Regions from separate parts of the Rhizobium sp. G187 genome, predicted to be linked through region 2. Evidence: predicted binding sites of a transcription regulator. Region 2 holds the regulator's gene; the other holds the start of a gene.

Region 1 (7,372 bases), on a different contig from region 2:
CATTGTTTGTGGACGACATCGGGGGCTCCATAACGTTGGTGCTGTGCCGCTCCTCGGCGCCAGCCAGTGACGCACCAATGCCCTTTTTTTGCATCTACGGATAGGTTGACGATATTTGACTATTCGTTCACAAAAACGAAACAGCAAGCATCATTCATTCGATCGTTGATGATCTCAGGCCGGTTTGACCGAGACTGGCGTGGGCAGCTGGAAGCGAGGGAAGATGAACAGGCCGACAATGTTGCCGCCATTGTCGACAAGCCCGGACGACTCGCCGATGCAGAACACCGGCTGGCGGTGGTTGTTTCCCACGATGATGGTTGTCGAATAGCAGAAGCGCGACGGTTCGGTTGCCGCCTGCTCGAACAGCCGCAGGATATGCGCGCGGTCCGCCTGGTCGTAGCAGCGCATCATGGTCAGGAGGCCAATCTCCGGCGTGTCCAGGCCATGGATGTTCCGGGCGCGCTCGCCCAACTGCAGCAATCCGTTTGTCAGATTGCCGGTCCAGTCTTCAGACACACCAAAACGACAGGCGTCATCCGCCAGAAAGCCGCCGCGATCTGGCGGGCAATCGTATGGGTTGCCCATATCGAGTTCGGCATTTGCGATCTTAAACACTGTCTTCCCCAAACCCAGCAGCAGGTAGCGGCTCTTGTGTGTCGACGCTGCGCGTCCGGCCGCATTCCCGAAAATCCGCCTCCCCCAGCGATCCGCCGTAGAGACTTGAACATACCAACACCGGCCCAGCCCGGCGGCGCAACCACTATATTTTTCGCTTCACCAAACGCGTTTGTGAAGCATCGGCACAACCATCTCGTTCCCCAACGAGAATGAACGTACAACTGACGGATATCACGACGCCGTCGGGTTGAAAATGCCCTGCCACGTATGAGCGCAAGAAAAGAGGCGGCCGCGTCAAAGTGGAAAAGCCAGTTAGCATTAAGAAATATTTAAATTGACTATCGTGCTGCGCACAAGCGCTGCGCGGCTGGGAAGCGTGCTTATTTTTGGACGTTTGATCAGAATCTGTCGCAGCCCTGCGTCTGGCATGCGTTACGGGTGTCCACAAGACCGAAAAAAGGGCGGCCTTGCGACCGCCCTTCGTAAGACTGAACCGATGGTTCAGATGAAAGACCCGATGGGTCTTACATCATGTCCATGCCGCCCATGCCGCCCATGCCGCCCGGCATGCCGCCAGCAGCTTCCTTCTTCGGAAGTTCGGCGATCATGGCTTCGGTGGTGATCAGCAGCGAAGCAACCGAAGCTGCGTTCTGCAGAGCCGTGCGAACAACCTTGACCGGATCGACGATACCCATGGCGATCATGTCGCCGAATTCGCCGGTCTGGGCGTTGTAGCCGTAGTTCTCTTCGTTCTTGTCGAGGATACGGCCGACGATGATCGAAGCTTCGTCACCAGCGTTGGTGGCGATCTGGCGAACCAGCGACTGGAGAGCGCGGCGAACGATGTTGATGCCGGCTTCCTGGTCGTCGTTTGCACCCTTGACGGTGATCTTGGTCGACGAACGGAGCAGAGCCGTACCACCGCCAGGAACGATACCTTCCTGAACAGCAGCGCGCGTTGCGTTCAGCGCGTCGTCGATGCGGTCCTTGCGTTCCTTGACTTCGATTTCGGTCGAGCCGCCAACGCGGATGACGGCAACGCCACCAGCGAGCTTGGCAAGACGTTCCTGCAGCTTTTCGCGGTCGTAGTCCGAAGAGGTTTCTTCGATCTGCGCCTTGATCTGGGCAACGCGGCCTTCGATGTCAGACTTCTGGCCAGCACCGTCAACGATGGTGGTGTTTTCCTTGGTGATCGAGACCTTCTTGGCGCGGCCGAGCATGTCGAGGGTGACAGACTCGAGCTTGATGCCGAGGTCTTCCGAGATGACAGTGCCGCCCGAGAGGATGGCGATGTCTTCCAGCATGGCCTTGCGGCGATCGCCGAAGCCAGGAGCCTTGACGGCAGCGATCTTCAGGCCGCCACGCAGCTTGTTGACGACGAGAGTTGCAAGAGCTTCGCCTTCCACGTCTTCAGCGATGATGACGAGCGGCTTGCCGGTCTGAACGACGGCTTCGAGAACCGGCAGCATGGCCTGGAGGTTCGAGAGCTTCTTTTCGTGCAGCAGGATGTAGGCGTCGTCGAGATCGGCGACCATCTTTTCCGGGTTGGTCACGAAGTAAGGCGACAGGTAGCCGCGGTCGAACTGCATGCCTTCGACGACTTCGAGTTCAGTTTCAGCGGTCTTGGCTTCTTCGACGGTGATGACGCCTTCGTTGCCAACCTTCTGCATGGCTTCGGCAATGTCCTTGCCGACCTGCGTGTCGCCATTGGCCGAGATCGTGCCGACCTGGGCAACTTCTTCCGAAGTCGAGATCTTCTTGGCCTTGGCCTGGAGGTCCTTGACAACTTCAGCAACGGCCAGATCGATGCCGCGCTTCAGGTCCATCGGGTTCATGCCGGCAGCAACGGCCTTGTTGCCTTCGCGAACGATGGCCTGGGCAAGAACGGTTGCGGTCGTGGTGCCGTCGCCGGCGATGTCGTTGGTCTTCGAAGCAACTTCGCGGACCATCTGGGCGCCCATGTTCTCGAACTTGTCTTCCAGTTCGATTTCCTTGGCGACCGATACACCGTCCTTGGTGATGCGTGGAGCGCCGAAGGACTTGTCGATGATGACGTTACGACCCTTCGGGCCGAGCGTTACCTTCACGGCGTCTGCGAGGATGTCGACGCCATGCAGCATCTTTTCGCGCGCGGTGCGGCCAAACTTGATTTCTTTAGCAGCCATATTCAAAACTCCCGGGCGTCTAGCCCATTGCGAATTTCAGGATGAGAAGTGGAAATAACCGGCTCTAAATCAGCCGATAACGCCCATGATGTCGGCTTCCTTCATGATGAGGAGGTCGACGCCGTCGAGCTTCACTTCGGTGCCGGACCACTTGCCGAACAGAACGCGGTCGCCAACCTTGACGTCCAGCGCAATCTGCTTGCCGCTTTCGTCGCGGGCGCCCGGGCCAACGGCGATGACTTCGCCTTCAGCCGGCTTTTCCTTGGCGGTGTCGGGAATGATGATGCCGCCCTTGGTCTTTTCTTCAGACTCGACGCGCTTGACTACAACGCGGTCGTGCAACGGGCGGAAATTGGTGCTTGCCATTGTCTAATCCCTCGATCAAATGACACTCGCGATCCCGGACGGGATCACATCGGATACTATTAGCACTCCCCCTAGAGGAGTGCCAGCGACTGTCAGATAAGAACAGGCTTGGATTGAGTCAAGGCAACCGCGTAAAAATCCGATGCCTATCGTAAATGGCACCGGATGGCCTGTTAACCCTCAGAGACCCATGGTTTCGAAGGTGACAAACTCGCTCTCTATGCCATGTTGGCTGAGGAATGCGGCAGGATCGAAGCCGTTTTCGGCATAAACCGCCGCCATTTCCTGCTTTGCCGCAAGCAGCGCATCCCGGCTGTCCCATTCTGCAATGGTGATCACATAGACTTGGCCGTCGCGCTCGGATGAGGCCACGCGGCTCATCCTGCAATGCGGGTGGCTCCGGAGATGTCCGTCGATGAAGGCGAGGCGTTCGGCAAAAGTAGGCCAATGAACGAGCGGGCAGGTGAAGCGGTCGATCCGGAGAACGGTCGCGGGGGCGGCGAGTTGGTCATTCATCGGCAAGGCGGATGCGTTTTTCATGCTGCGCTCCATAATTGTTCGATCTTGAATTTGAACCGGGACGCTGACATGGATAGGACCTCAACCTTCATTGAGGTCAAGGATCAAATTTATGGCAGAGCAAAAGCCAAAGAAGCCTGTTCTCCTGAGCGTAGGCGAGGTGGCGCGCCGTGCCGGTGTCGCCGTTTCGGCTCTGCACTACTATGAGCGGGAAGGGCTCATCCATTCGCTGCGCAGCGGCGGAAATCAGCGCCGTTTTCCGCGCGGCGTGCTCCGCCGCGTCGCCGTCATCAAGGTCGCCCAATCGCTAGGCCTGTCGCTTGCCGATATCTCCGCCGCCTTCGCAACCCTGCCAGACGACCGTCCGCCCTCTGTCTCCGACTGGCGCCGCTTGTCGGAAACCTGGCGAGCCGATCTCGACCGCCGCATCTCGCAACTTCAAGGGTTGCGAGAAAGGCTCGATGGCTGCATCGGCTGCGGTTGCCTGTCCCTGGAGGATTGTCCCTTGCGCAATGGCGACGATCAGCTTGGAAAGTCCGGCCCCGGCGCCAGGCTTCTGGCTTGACTGCGGCGGTGCTCGCCGCTCTTGTGGCGGCAGAATTGAGGAAAGACGGAAAGCCGGCATGACAGAGACACGACCGACGTTTTCCGAACTCACCGCCGCCTTTGCCCGCATCGGCCTCCTCTCCTTCGGCGGGCCCGCCGCCCAGATCGCGCTGATGCATAAGATCTGCGTGGAGGAGAAGCGCTGGATCGATGAGGATCGCTATCTGCATGCGCTGAACTATTGCATGCTCTTGCCAGGGCCTGAGGCCCAACAGCTCGCAACCTATATCGGCTGGCTCCTCCATGGCGCAAAAGGCGGCATCGTCGCCGGGCTGCTCTTCGTGCTCCCGGGTCTTGCCGTCATCCTCGGCCTGTCATCCCTCTATGCCCTCTACCAGGACGCAGGGATGGTCACCGGCCTGTTCTTCGGGCTGAAGGCCGCCGTGCTCGCCATCGTCGTCGAAGCGCTGATCCGCATCGGCAAGCGGGCTTTGAAGAGCGGTTTTCACCGCTGGATGGCCACCATCGCCTTCGTCGCACTTTTCGTCTTTTCGCTGCCCTTTCCGCTGGTCGTGCTCTCCGCTGCCATCATTGGCCTTGCCCATGCGCGCATACGGCCCGGCACGGGCATGGAAACCGCAACGCCCGTAGGCCGTGGGCCGGCTTTCAGTCGCCAGCTCGGCATCGGCCTTGTCTGGATCGGCATCTGGCTGGTACCACTTCCGCTTCTCTGGCTCTTCCTGCCGGAGACAGCCTTGCCGGAGTTGCAGGCCTTTTTCTCCCGCATGGCCCTGGTCACCTTCGGTGGTGCCTATGCCGTACTTGCCTATGTCGCGCAGGTCGCCGTCGAACAGTATCAGTGGCTGCGACCGGGCGAGATGCTGGACGGGCTGGCGCTGGCCGAAACCACACCCGGACCGCTGGTCCTCGTCCTCTCCTTTGTCGGCTTCCTCGCCGGTTTTCGCGAAAGCGGCCCTTTCGATCCGCTCCTGATCGGACTGCTCGGAGGTTTGCTCACCGCCTGGGCCACCTTCATTCCGAGCTTCCTCTTCATCTTTGCCGGGGCGCCCTATGTGGAGCGCCTGCGCGGCAACCGTCAGGTCAGTGCAGCCCTCTCCGCCATCACCGCCGCCGTCGTCGGCGTCATCCTCAATCTCGCCCTCTGGTTCGCCCTGCATGTGATCTTCAAGGCGGTCGCAGAGGTCGAATTCGCAAGGCTCGGGCCGCTTGCCGCCGCCCTGCCGGTCCCGGACTGGTCGACGCTGGATGTTGAGGCTCTGCTGATTGCGATTATGGCCGCCATCCTGCTCTTCCGCTTCCATCAGGGGGTCGGTCGCACGCTTCTGGTGGCAGCCCTTCTCGGCCTCGCCATGCATGCGCTGATTTGAGTGAGGCGGCGAATTTGCGTTTGGGTGACGCCGCGCCCCTTGCCTTGGCAGCATTCCTTTGCCATGTCAGCGGGCACAATCAGAGCAGTCAGGAACAAAGATGGCCCGCAGCATTACCACCCTTGGCGACGTGACGGACGCTTACGACGTCATTCTGTGTGACGTCTGGGGTGTTTTGCACAATGGCATCGATGCCTTTCCGCTCGCCGGCGAAGCGCTGACAGCGGCCAGAGAAAAGGGCCTGACGGTGGTCCTGATCACCAATTCGCCGCGGCCCGCGATCGGCGTCATTCCGCAGCTGCGCGCCATCGGCGTGCCGGATACCGCCTATGACCGCATTGTCACCTCGGGTGACGTGACCCGCACACTGATTGCCGCCGGTCCGAAAAAGGTCTTCCTGCTCGGCCCCGAACGCGACATGCCGCTCTTCGAGGGTCTCGACGTGACGGTGGTCTCGGCCGACGAAGCCGATTGCGTCGTCTGCACCGGCTTCTTCGACGATGAGGTCGAGACGCCGGAAGATTACCGCGACATGCTGACCGCCTTTGTTGCGCGCAAGGTGCCGCTGATCTGCGCCAACCCCGATCTCGTGGTCGAGCGCGGCCATCGCATCATCCCTTGCGCCGGCGCCGTGGCCGCCCTTTACGATACGCTCGGTGGCGAAACCCGCATTGCCGGCAAGCCGCATGCGCCGATCTATGAGGCAACGCTTGCCGCTGCACGCGCGGCCCGTGGCGATGTCGACATGACCCGCGTGCTCGCCATCGGCGACGGCATGCCGACCGACGTCAAGGGTGCGGTCGATGCAGGCCTTGATCTTCTCTATATCTCCGGCGGCATCCATGCGGCCGAATATGCGACCGGCGGCGTCACCGACGAGGACCGGCTGCATGTCTATCTCGACCGCGAAAAGGTCGCGCCGCAATACTGGATGCACCGGCTGGCGTGAGGCGACGGCAATCATGACGGTTTTCCACCGCAACGAAAAAAAAGAACCGCTGCCGGCAGCCTTGCGCGGCGGCGTGGTGGCGATCGGCAATTTCGACGGCGTTCATCGCGGCCATCAGGCCGTGCTGAACCGGGCGCTGGAGCGCGCCGAGGCGCTTGGCGTGCCGGCCCTGGTGCTCACCTTCGAGCCGCATCCGCGCTCCGTCTTCAATCCGGATAAGCCCGTCTTCCGGCTGACGCCGGCCCCCATCCGCGCCCGCATCCTGGAAGCCATGGGCTTCCATTCCGTCATCGAATACCCCTTCGACCGCGAATTTTCGCAGAGCTCTGCCGATGATTTCGTCCGGGCCATCCTGGTTGACTGGATCGGCGCCAAGGAAGTTGTCACCGGCTTTGATTTCCACTTCGGCAAGGGCCGTGAGGGTGGCCCTGCCTTCCTGATGGAGGCCGGTAGTCGCCATGGCTTCGGGGTCAGCCTGATCGATGCCTTCCGCGATGAGGGCGCCGAGGTGATCTCGTCGAGCCGCATCCGCCAACTTCTGGGCGAGGGTGATGTGACCCAGGCCGCCGGTCTTCTGGGATACCGCTTCACCCTTGAGGCGGAAGTGATGAAGGGCCAGCAGCTTGGCCGCACCCTGGGCTTCCCGACCGCCAACATGCATCTGCCGCCGGAAGCGATGCTCCGGCCCGGCATTTACGCCGTGCGTTTCCGTCGTCCCGATGGCATCATTCGCGATGGTGTCGCAAGCTTCGGCTACCGTCCGACCGTGACCGATCACGGCGATCCCTGGCTCGAAACCTTCGTCTTCGATTTCTCTG
Region 2 (7,372 bases):
ATCCAGCGCGTTGTGGCCCGACACTACAATGTCTCGCGCCAGGAACTGGTATCAAACCGCCGCACACGCGTTATCGTCAAGCCACGCCAGATCGCCATGTATCTGTCGAAGACGCTGACGCCGCGCTCCTTCCCCGAGATCGGTCGCCGTTTCGGCGGGCGCGACCACACGACGGTTCTGCATGCCGTCCGCAAGATCGAAGAGCTGATCTCGGCCGACCAGAAGCTGTCGCAGGAAATCGAACTGCTCCGCCGTCTGATCAACGAATAAGTTGGGCGTCGGCCCAGCAATAACCCATCCCGTCGATCGAAAGATCGGCGGGATTTTTATTTGGTCTACGGGTTCGTGAAATATCTTGCCAGGCAGCAGCGGATCAGCTGGCGAGATCTGCGACCACGGCGTTGAGGACCAGCATGCCTTTCGGCGTGCAGCGCAGCCGTGAATTGCCGAGCCGCTCGACAAAACCCTGGTCGATCAGGAACTGTTCGCGGTCCGGGTCGGGGTCACGGCCGGCGAGTTGCTGCCAGCGGGCAAGATCCAAGCCTTCGCGCAGCCGCAAGCCCATCAGCAGGAGTTCGTCTGCCTGTGCCTCGTCATCGAGGTCTTCGCGGTCGATGATGCCATCACCATTCACTTCCACGGCGGAAAGCCAGGTCTCCGGATGTCGTTCGGTGGCTGTCGCGATCTTTCCGCCACGCTGTGTCAGCCGTCCATGCGCCCCCGGGCCGATGCCGGCATAGTCGCCGTAGCGCCAATAGGTGAGGTTATGCCGGCTTTCCGCTCCCGGTCGGGCGTGGTTGGAAACCTCATAGGCCGGCATGCCGAAACCCTGGGTAATCTCCTGTGTCGCCTCGTAGAGGGTGGCGGCATGCTCTTCGTCGGGCACGATCAGTTTGCCGGCCTTGTGCAATCCATAGAAAGCGGTGCCTTCCTCGATTGTCAGCTGGTAGAGTGAAAGATGATCAACCGCATAGGAGAAGGCTTCCTTCAGCTCCTGCGCCCAAGCGTCGACGGACTGGTTTGGCCGCGCGTAGATCAGATCGAAACTCATGCGCGGGAAGATATCGCGGGCGAGTCGGATGGCTTTGAGCGCGTCTGCCACGTCATGCAGTCGGCCGAGGAATTTGAGGTCGGGATCGTTGAGCGCCTGAACACCGAGCGAGACGCGGTTGACGCCGGCTGCGCGATAGCCGCGGAACCGCGTCGCCTCAACACTCGAGGGATTGGCCTCCATCGTCACTTCGATGCCAGCAGGCACGTGCCAACGCGCTGCGATGCCATCGAGGATCGCCTCGACCGTCCGGGGGTCCATCAACGATGGTGTGCCGCCGCCCATGAAGATGCTGGTGACGGTCTTGGGGCCGCTTAACGACCGAACCGCATCCATCTCCCGCAGAAAAGCTGCTGCGAAACGCTCCTGGTCGATCGCCTGGTGCCGGACATGGCTGTTGAAGTCGCAATACGGGCATTTGGCCGCGCAGAAGGGCCAGTGCACATAGATGCCGAAACCCGGTTCACCGGTGTCGGGGAGAAGGGGGGCATCCGTGAGCACGGCGGTTTACGCCTCCAGACAGGTTTCGACGAAGAGCTTGAAGGCGCGGGCCCGATGCGAGAGTGCCTCTGCATCGCCGGGCTTCCAGCCATGTTTCTCGTCCGAGGTCATCTCGCCGAAGGTCCGTTCGTGGCCGAGGGGCTGGAAGATCGGGTCATAGCCGAAGCCCGCCGTCCCGCGTGGAGCGGAGGCGACAAAACCCTCGACCTCACCACGGAAGAACTCCGTGTGCCCGTCCGGCCAGGCAAGGCACAGGACGCTGACGAAACGGGCAGTCCGCTGGGCAGCTTGCGTGGCACCGCGCTCCTGCAGGGCCGCCTCTACCTTGTCCATCGCCATGGCAAAGTCACGGCTGCCATCCTCGCGCTCGGCCCAGTTGGCAGTGTAAACGCCCGGTGCGCCGTCGAGTGCGTCGATGACAAGGCCGCTGTCATCGGACAGCGCCGGCAGGCCTGAAGCTCTGGCAGATGCCAGAGCCTTGATTGCCGCATTCTCTTCGAAGGTCGTGCCTGTTTCATCCGGCTCGACGAAGGCGAGGTCCTTCGCCGACTTCGCCGAGAAACCGAAGGGGCCAATCAGATCAGCGATCTCGGCGATCTTGCCAGCATTGTGGCTGGCAACAACGATGGTGCGGGTATCAAGTTTGCGCATGCTGTCCTCAGAGGTTCCGGGGCAGGCCGTCTGCCCGACGCTTGGCAAAAATGCCCCGCGCTGAAAATCGCGGGGCAATCCGTGCTGTCAGCCGATGGCCTGCTTCTGCAAGCCGACCAGTTCGTCGATACCGTTGCGGGCGAGGGAGAGCAGCGTCAGGAACTCCTCCTGGCTGAAGGGTTTGCCTTCGGCCGTTCCCTGGATCTCGACGATCCCGCCTGATCCGGTCATGACGAAGTTGGCGTCCGTTTCCGCAGCCGAATCCTCGAGGTAGTCGAGGTCGATTATCGGTTGGTTGGCGAAGATACCACAGGAGATGGCGGCGATATGGTCCTTCAGGACCTTCTCGACCTTCACCATGTTGCGGGCCTCCATCCACTTCAGGCAATCATGCAGGGCGATCCACGCACCGGTGATTGCGGCGGTACGGGTGCCGCCGTCGGCCTGGATAACATCGCAGTCGATGGAGATCTGGCGCTCGCCCAGCGCTTCGAGGCTGACAACGGCGCGCAGTGAGCGACCGATCAACCGCTGGATTTCCTGCGTTCGGCCGCTTTGCTTGCCGGATGCGGCCTCGCGCTTCATCCGCTCACCCGTGGCACGCGGCAGCATGCCGTATTCTGCCGTCACCCAGCCTTTGCCGGAATTGCGCAGCCATGGCGGCGTCTTGTCTTCCAGGCTTGCCGTGCACAGGACATGCGTATCGCCAAACTTCACCAGGCAGGAGCCTTCGGCATGTTTGGAAATGTTGCGCTCGAATGAAACCTTGCGCATTTGGTCTGTTTTTCTGCCGGATGGCCGCATCATCATCTCCTCGTGTATCCGTTGCCTTCTAAGGTTGGCAGCCGTCATTTGCAAAGGAAAACCACGAAGCAAGCAGATGCGCTGCCGGCAACGAAAGTGCTTTTTCATTGCTCGCGGAGGCCCTATAGTCTCTGTCATGATAGTAGCCACGCCCGCCCGAACGCGATGAAGCCATCATCCGAGATGACACCTGCCGACGTCTTTGCGTCTCTGGACGATCGCTCTAGGGAAGTGTTCCGGCGCATCGTTGAGACCTACCTGGAATCGGGAGATCCCCTGGGGTCGCGCAATCTGTCGCGCTTGCTGTCGATGTCGCTTTCGCCGGCGTCGGTCCGCAATGTCATGAGCGACCTTGAAGATCTCGGCCTGATCTATGCGCCGCATGTGAGTGCCGGCCGACTGCCGACGCAAGCCGGACTGCGCTTCTTCGTTGATGGCTTCATGCAGGTCGGGGATCTCTCGGAGGAGGACCGTGGCAGTATAGAGCGCCAATTGCGGCCCGTAACGCCCGATCACTCCATAGAGGCGATGCTTTCGGAGGCGAGCCGTCTTCTGTCCGGCCTTTCGCGCGGGGCAGGGCTGGTGATCTCGGCGAAGAACGACCCTGTACTCAAGCATGTCGAATTCATCCGCCTTGAGCCAACCAAGGCGCTTGCCGTGTTGGTCGGCGAACAGAACCAGGTCGAAAATCGTATCATCGAGTTGCCCGCCGGCGTGACGGCATCGCAACTGACAGAGGCGGCCAATTTTCTCAATGCCAACCTGACGGGCCAGACATTGCCCGAATTGCGCGGGCAGTTGGAAAAGCTGAAAGTGCAGGTCTCGACGGAACTAGACGCGCTGTCCCAGGATCTGGTTGAGCGGGGGCTTGCCGTCTGGTCCGGAAGTGCTGCGGAAGATATGGCCACCCGCCTCATCGTCCGCGGTCATGCCAATCTGCTGGAAGGTGTGGCAGGTGCGGACGATCTCGATCGGCTGCGGTTGCTATTTGATGATCTCGAGCGCAAGGAGAGCCTGATCGAGATCCTCAATCTTGCTGAAACGGGACCGGGTGTCAGGATCTTCATAGGTTCGGAAAACAAGCTGTTTTCGCTTTCCGGTTCGTCGCTGATCGTCGCCCCCTACCGGGACGGAGACAATCGCATCGTTGGTGCAGTCGGCGTCATTGGTCCAACCAGGCTCAACTATTCGCGTGTCGTCCCCATGGTCGACTACACCGCGCAGCTGATGGCGCGGCTGTCGCGCGCTGGCCGTTAGCCGGGCATTCGCGGCAAAGCCTTGATTTTTTCAAGTGAAACCCTGATATCGGGCTCAAATTCGAAACCTCCCGGTTCGAATAGGCAATCTATCCGGAGAACGTCATGACCGAAGATACAACGAAGAACGGACCTGACGCGGCAGCCGCAGAGGCGCACGCAACCGAGGCGCTCGCGGACCAGCTGGCGCCTGAAACTGAAACGGTTAACGAGACCGAAGCGGATCCGACCGAAGCGCTGCGGGCCGAAAACGCAGACCTTCGCGACCGTTTCCTGCGGCTTGCAGCCGATATGGACAATCTGCGTCGCCGGACCGAGCGCGAGATCAAGGACGCCAAGTCCTATGCAGTGACCGGTTTTGCCCGTGACATGTTGTCGGTGTCCGACAATCTGCGCCGTGCAATCGAAACCTTCCCTGAAGAGGCCCGCGCTGCAGCCGATGCAGGCGTCACTGCGCTGATTGAAGGCGTCGAGATGACCGAGCGCGGCATGCTGGCGACGCTTGAGCGCCATGGCGTGCGAAAGATCGAGGCTGAAGGTCAGAAATTCGATCCGAATTTCCACCAGGCTATGTTCGAAGTGCCGAACCCGAACGTTCCCAACAACACCGTCGTCCAGGTTGTCCAGGCCGGATATGCGATCGGCGAGCGGGTTCTGCGACCGGCCATGGTCGGCGTTGCCAAGGGTGGCCCCAAGGGTGATGCCACCGGCGACGACGCCGCAAAGGCTTGAAAGCGGATTTCAGACAAAGAAAAAGCGCCCACTGGGCGCTTTTTTTAATCGCATGACAGTTTGTCCGTCAGGCCGCGTTCGAGGTCTGCTCTTCGTTCAGGAAGGTATAGATTGCCGACGCGGAATCAGTGGCGCGCAGTTTGTTGACCAAATCCTGATCTCGCAGCACGCGTGCGATGCGCGATAGGGCCTTCAGATGATCTGCGCCCGCACCTTCCGGTGCGAGAAGTAGGAAAACGAGATCAACGGGCTGGTCGTCGAGCGCCTCGAAATCGATTGGTGTCTCGATCCGTGCAAAGACGCCGGTGATCTTGCTGATCTTGTTCAGTTTGCCGTGTGGGATGGCAATGCCATTGCCGACGCCGGTCGAGCCGAGCCGCTCGCGCTGCAGGATGACGTCGAAGATTTCCCGTTCGGGAATATCCGTCAGCTTCGAGGCCTTGGCCGCAAGTTCCTGAAGAAGCTGCTTCTTAGAATTCACGCGTAGGCTGGGTATCACAGCATCCTGGTGCAGCAAATCTGCCAAGGCCATATCAATTTCCTTCATGCTTCAAAGCCGAGGCGGGCGCTGGGCTTAACACCCTTCGCCCGCCGGCCGACTCGTCAGCCTTTGATGTTGGCGGAATCGATCCACCCGATATTACCGTCATTGCGACGATAAACGATATTCAATTGTTCATTTCCCGGGCTTCTGAACAGAAGAACGGGCTCATCCGTCATATCAAGAGCCATGACCGCGGTCGCGACCGACATCGTCCGAAGCTTTTTCGTGCTCTCCGCAACAATGGCCGGCGCATAATCCTCGGGCACCTCGTCGTGTTCCTCGGCAAGGGAGTCCATGACCGTGTAAGCCACCTCGATCGAAGAATTCGCCACGCCATTGGCGTGATGATCCTTCAGTCGACGCTTGTAACGACGCAGACGCTTCTCGACACGCTCAAAAGCGGTATCGAATGCTACCTGCGGATCGTTCGCTTCGCCTGCAGCATGCAGGTTGGCGCCGGTATCGAGATGCACCAGGCAATCGGCTGCGAAGCGAGAATTCGACTTCGACACCACGACTTGCCCGGAATACCCTCCGTCGAAGTACTTCGTAACGGCGTCCTGGATCCGCTCCTCGATCCGCTGGCGGAACGATTCACCGATTTCCATCTGTTTGCCGGATACACGCACACTCATGGAGTTTCCCTTCTTATGTTTGGTTTGCCCGGCTATTTTACGCCATGCGCGGTCCGCGTCCAAGCTTTTCGAACGATCGGTGCGTGTGAAGTATGTTCCTGGGCGTTTCCTTGGGAATTTTCCGCAGTCAGCAGAGTGCGCTGTTGATTGCGGCGCGCTTCTACCCACCGCTGCCCAAAATGTCAACGACCCGTTAATACCGGGCACTTTGAGGGTTAACGCCTAAACGGCCCCGGCCTTGACGGCGGCTCGCTTTTCGCGCCGTCTCTGGACGGAGGAGGGGATATTCATCGCCTCCCGATATTTGGCCACCGTCCGGCGGGCGAGATCCACGCCGGTTGACTTGAGCGACACCACGATGTCGTCGTCCGAAAGTACGGCTTCCGGGCTTTCCTGTGCGATCAGCGTCCGTATCCTGTGTCGAACGGCCTCCGCGGAATGACTGTCCCCGCCTTCCGCGGAGGCGATCGAAACGCTGAAGAAATACTTCAATTCGAACAGTCCACGCGGCGTCATCATGAACTTGTTGGTCGTCACGCGACTGACGGTGGATTCGTGCATCTTGATCGCATCGGCCACGGTCTTCAGATTGAGCGGTCGCAGATGCCCGACGCCATGGGTGAGAAAACCCTCCTGCTGGCGCACGATCTCGCTCGCGACCTTCAGAATGGTCTTGGCCCTCTGGTCAAGGCTGCGTGTAAGCCAGTTGGCAGTCTGGAGGCAGTCCGAGATGAAGCCTGCATCTTCATTGCCTCTTGTGGCCGTGGCCGACACTTGGGTCATGTAAGCGTGATTGACGAGCACGCGTGGCAAGGCATCAGGATTGAGCTCGACCCTCCAGCCTGACGCTCCATCCGCACGCACGACAATGTCCGGGGTCACGGACTCCGTCACGCTGTGCTCGAAGCCGCTGCCCGGCTTGGGGTTAAGCTTGCGGATTTCACTCAGCATATCGAGGAGATCCTCCTCGTCGACGCCGCAGATCTTCTTCAGTGAGGCGAAATCGCGTTTTGCCAGCAGTTCGAGATTGTCAACAAGCCCGGCCATGGCGGGGTCGAAGCGGTCACGCTGCTTGAGTTGCAAAGAAAGGCATTCGCCGAGCGATCGCGCAAAAACACCAGTCGGCTCGACACCATGCAGCTGGGTCAGGACCGCCTCTATCTCGGAGACAGGTTTGCCAAGGCGACCGGCGATTTCG

What was found. The regulator HrcA, encoded in region 2, represses chaperone genes, less so after heat shock. The targets are predictions, from matches to a motif close to GTTAGCACTCNCNNNNNGNGAGTGCTAAC.
Region 1: a site for HrcA is predicted at 3,211-3,239, ahead of groES (co-chaperone GroES). Genes of this name have one in related genera too.

Annotation. Positions count from the first base shown of each region.
Region 1 is NZ_JBPUGM010000002.1:224,515-231,886, forward strand. It holds gene ACSV9I_RS05895 (DoxX family protein) at 1-19, opposite strand, end outside; gene ACSV9I_RS05900 (hypothetical protein) at 175-588, opposite strand; gene groL (chaperonin GroEL) at 1,146-2,786, opposite strand; gene groES (co-chaperone GroES) at 2,856-3,152, opposite strand; gene ACSV9I_RS05915 (hypothetical protein) at 3,333-3,692, opposite strand; gene soxR (redox-sensitive transcriptional activator SoxR) at 3,784-4,236, shown strand; gene chrA (chromate efflux transporter) at 4,295-5,605, shown strand; gene ACSV9I_RS05930 (TIGR01459 family HAD-type hydrolase) at 5,706-6,554, shown strand; gene ACSV9I_RS05935 (bifunctional riboflavin kinase/FAD synthetase) at 6,568-7,372, shown strand, end outside.
Region 2 is NZ_JBPUGM010000006.1:105,402-112,773, forward strand. It holds gene dnaA (chromosomal replication initiator protein DnaA) at 1-270, shown strand, start outside; gene hemW (radical SAM family heme chaperone HemW) at 374-1,552, opposite strand; gene rdgB (RdgB/HAM1 family non-canonical purine NTP pyrophosphatase) at 1,559-2,203, opposite strand; gene rph (ribonuclease PH) at 2,291-3,007, opposite strand; gene hrcA (heat-inducible transcriptional repressor HrcA) at 3,191-4,264, shown strand; gene grpE (nucleotide exchange factor GrpE) at 4,369-4,995, shown strand; gene ptsN (PTS IIA-like nitrogen regulatory protein PtsN) at 5,063-5,527, opposite strand; gene hpf (ribosome hibernation-promoting factor, HPF/YfiA family) at 5,599-6,174, opposite strand; gene rpoN (RNA polymerase factor sigma-54) at 6,397-7,372, opposite strand, start outside.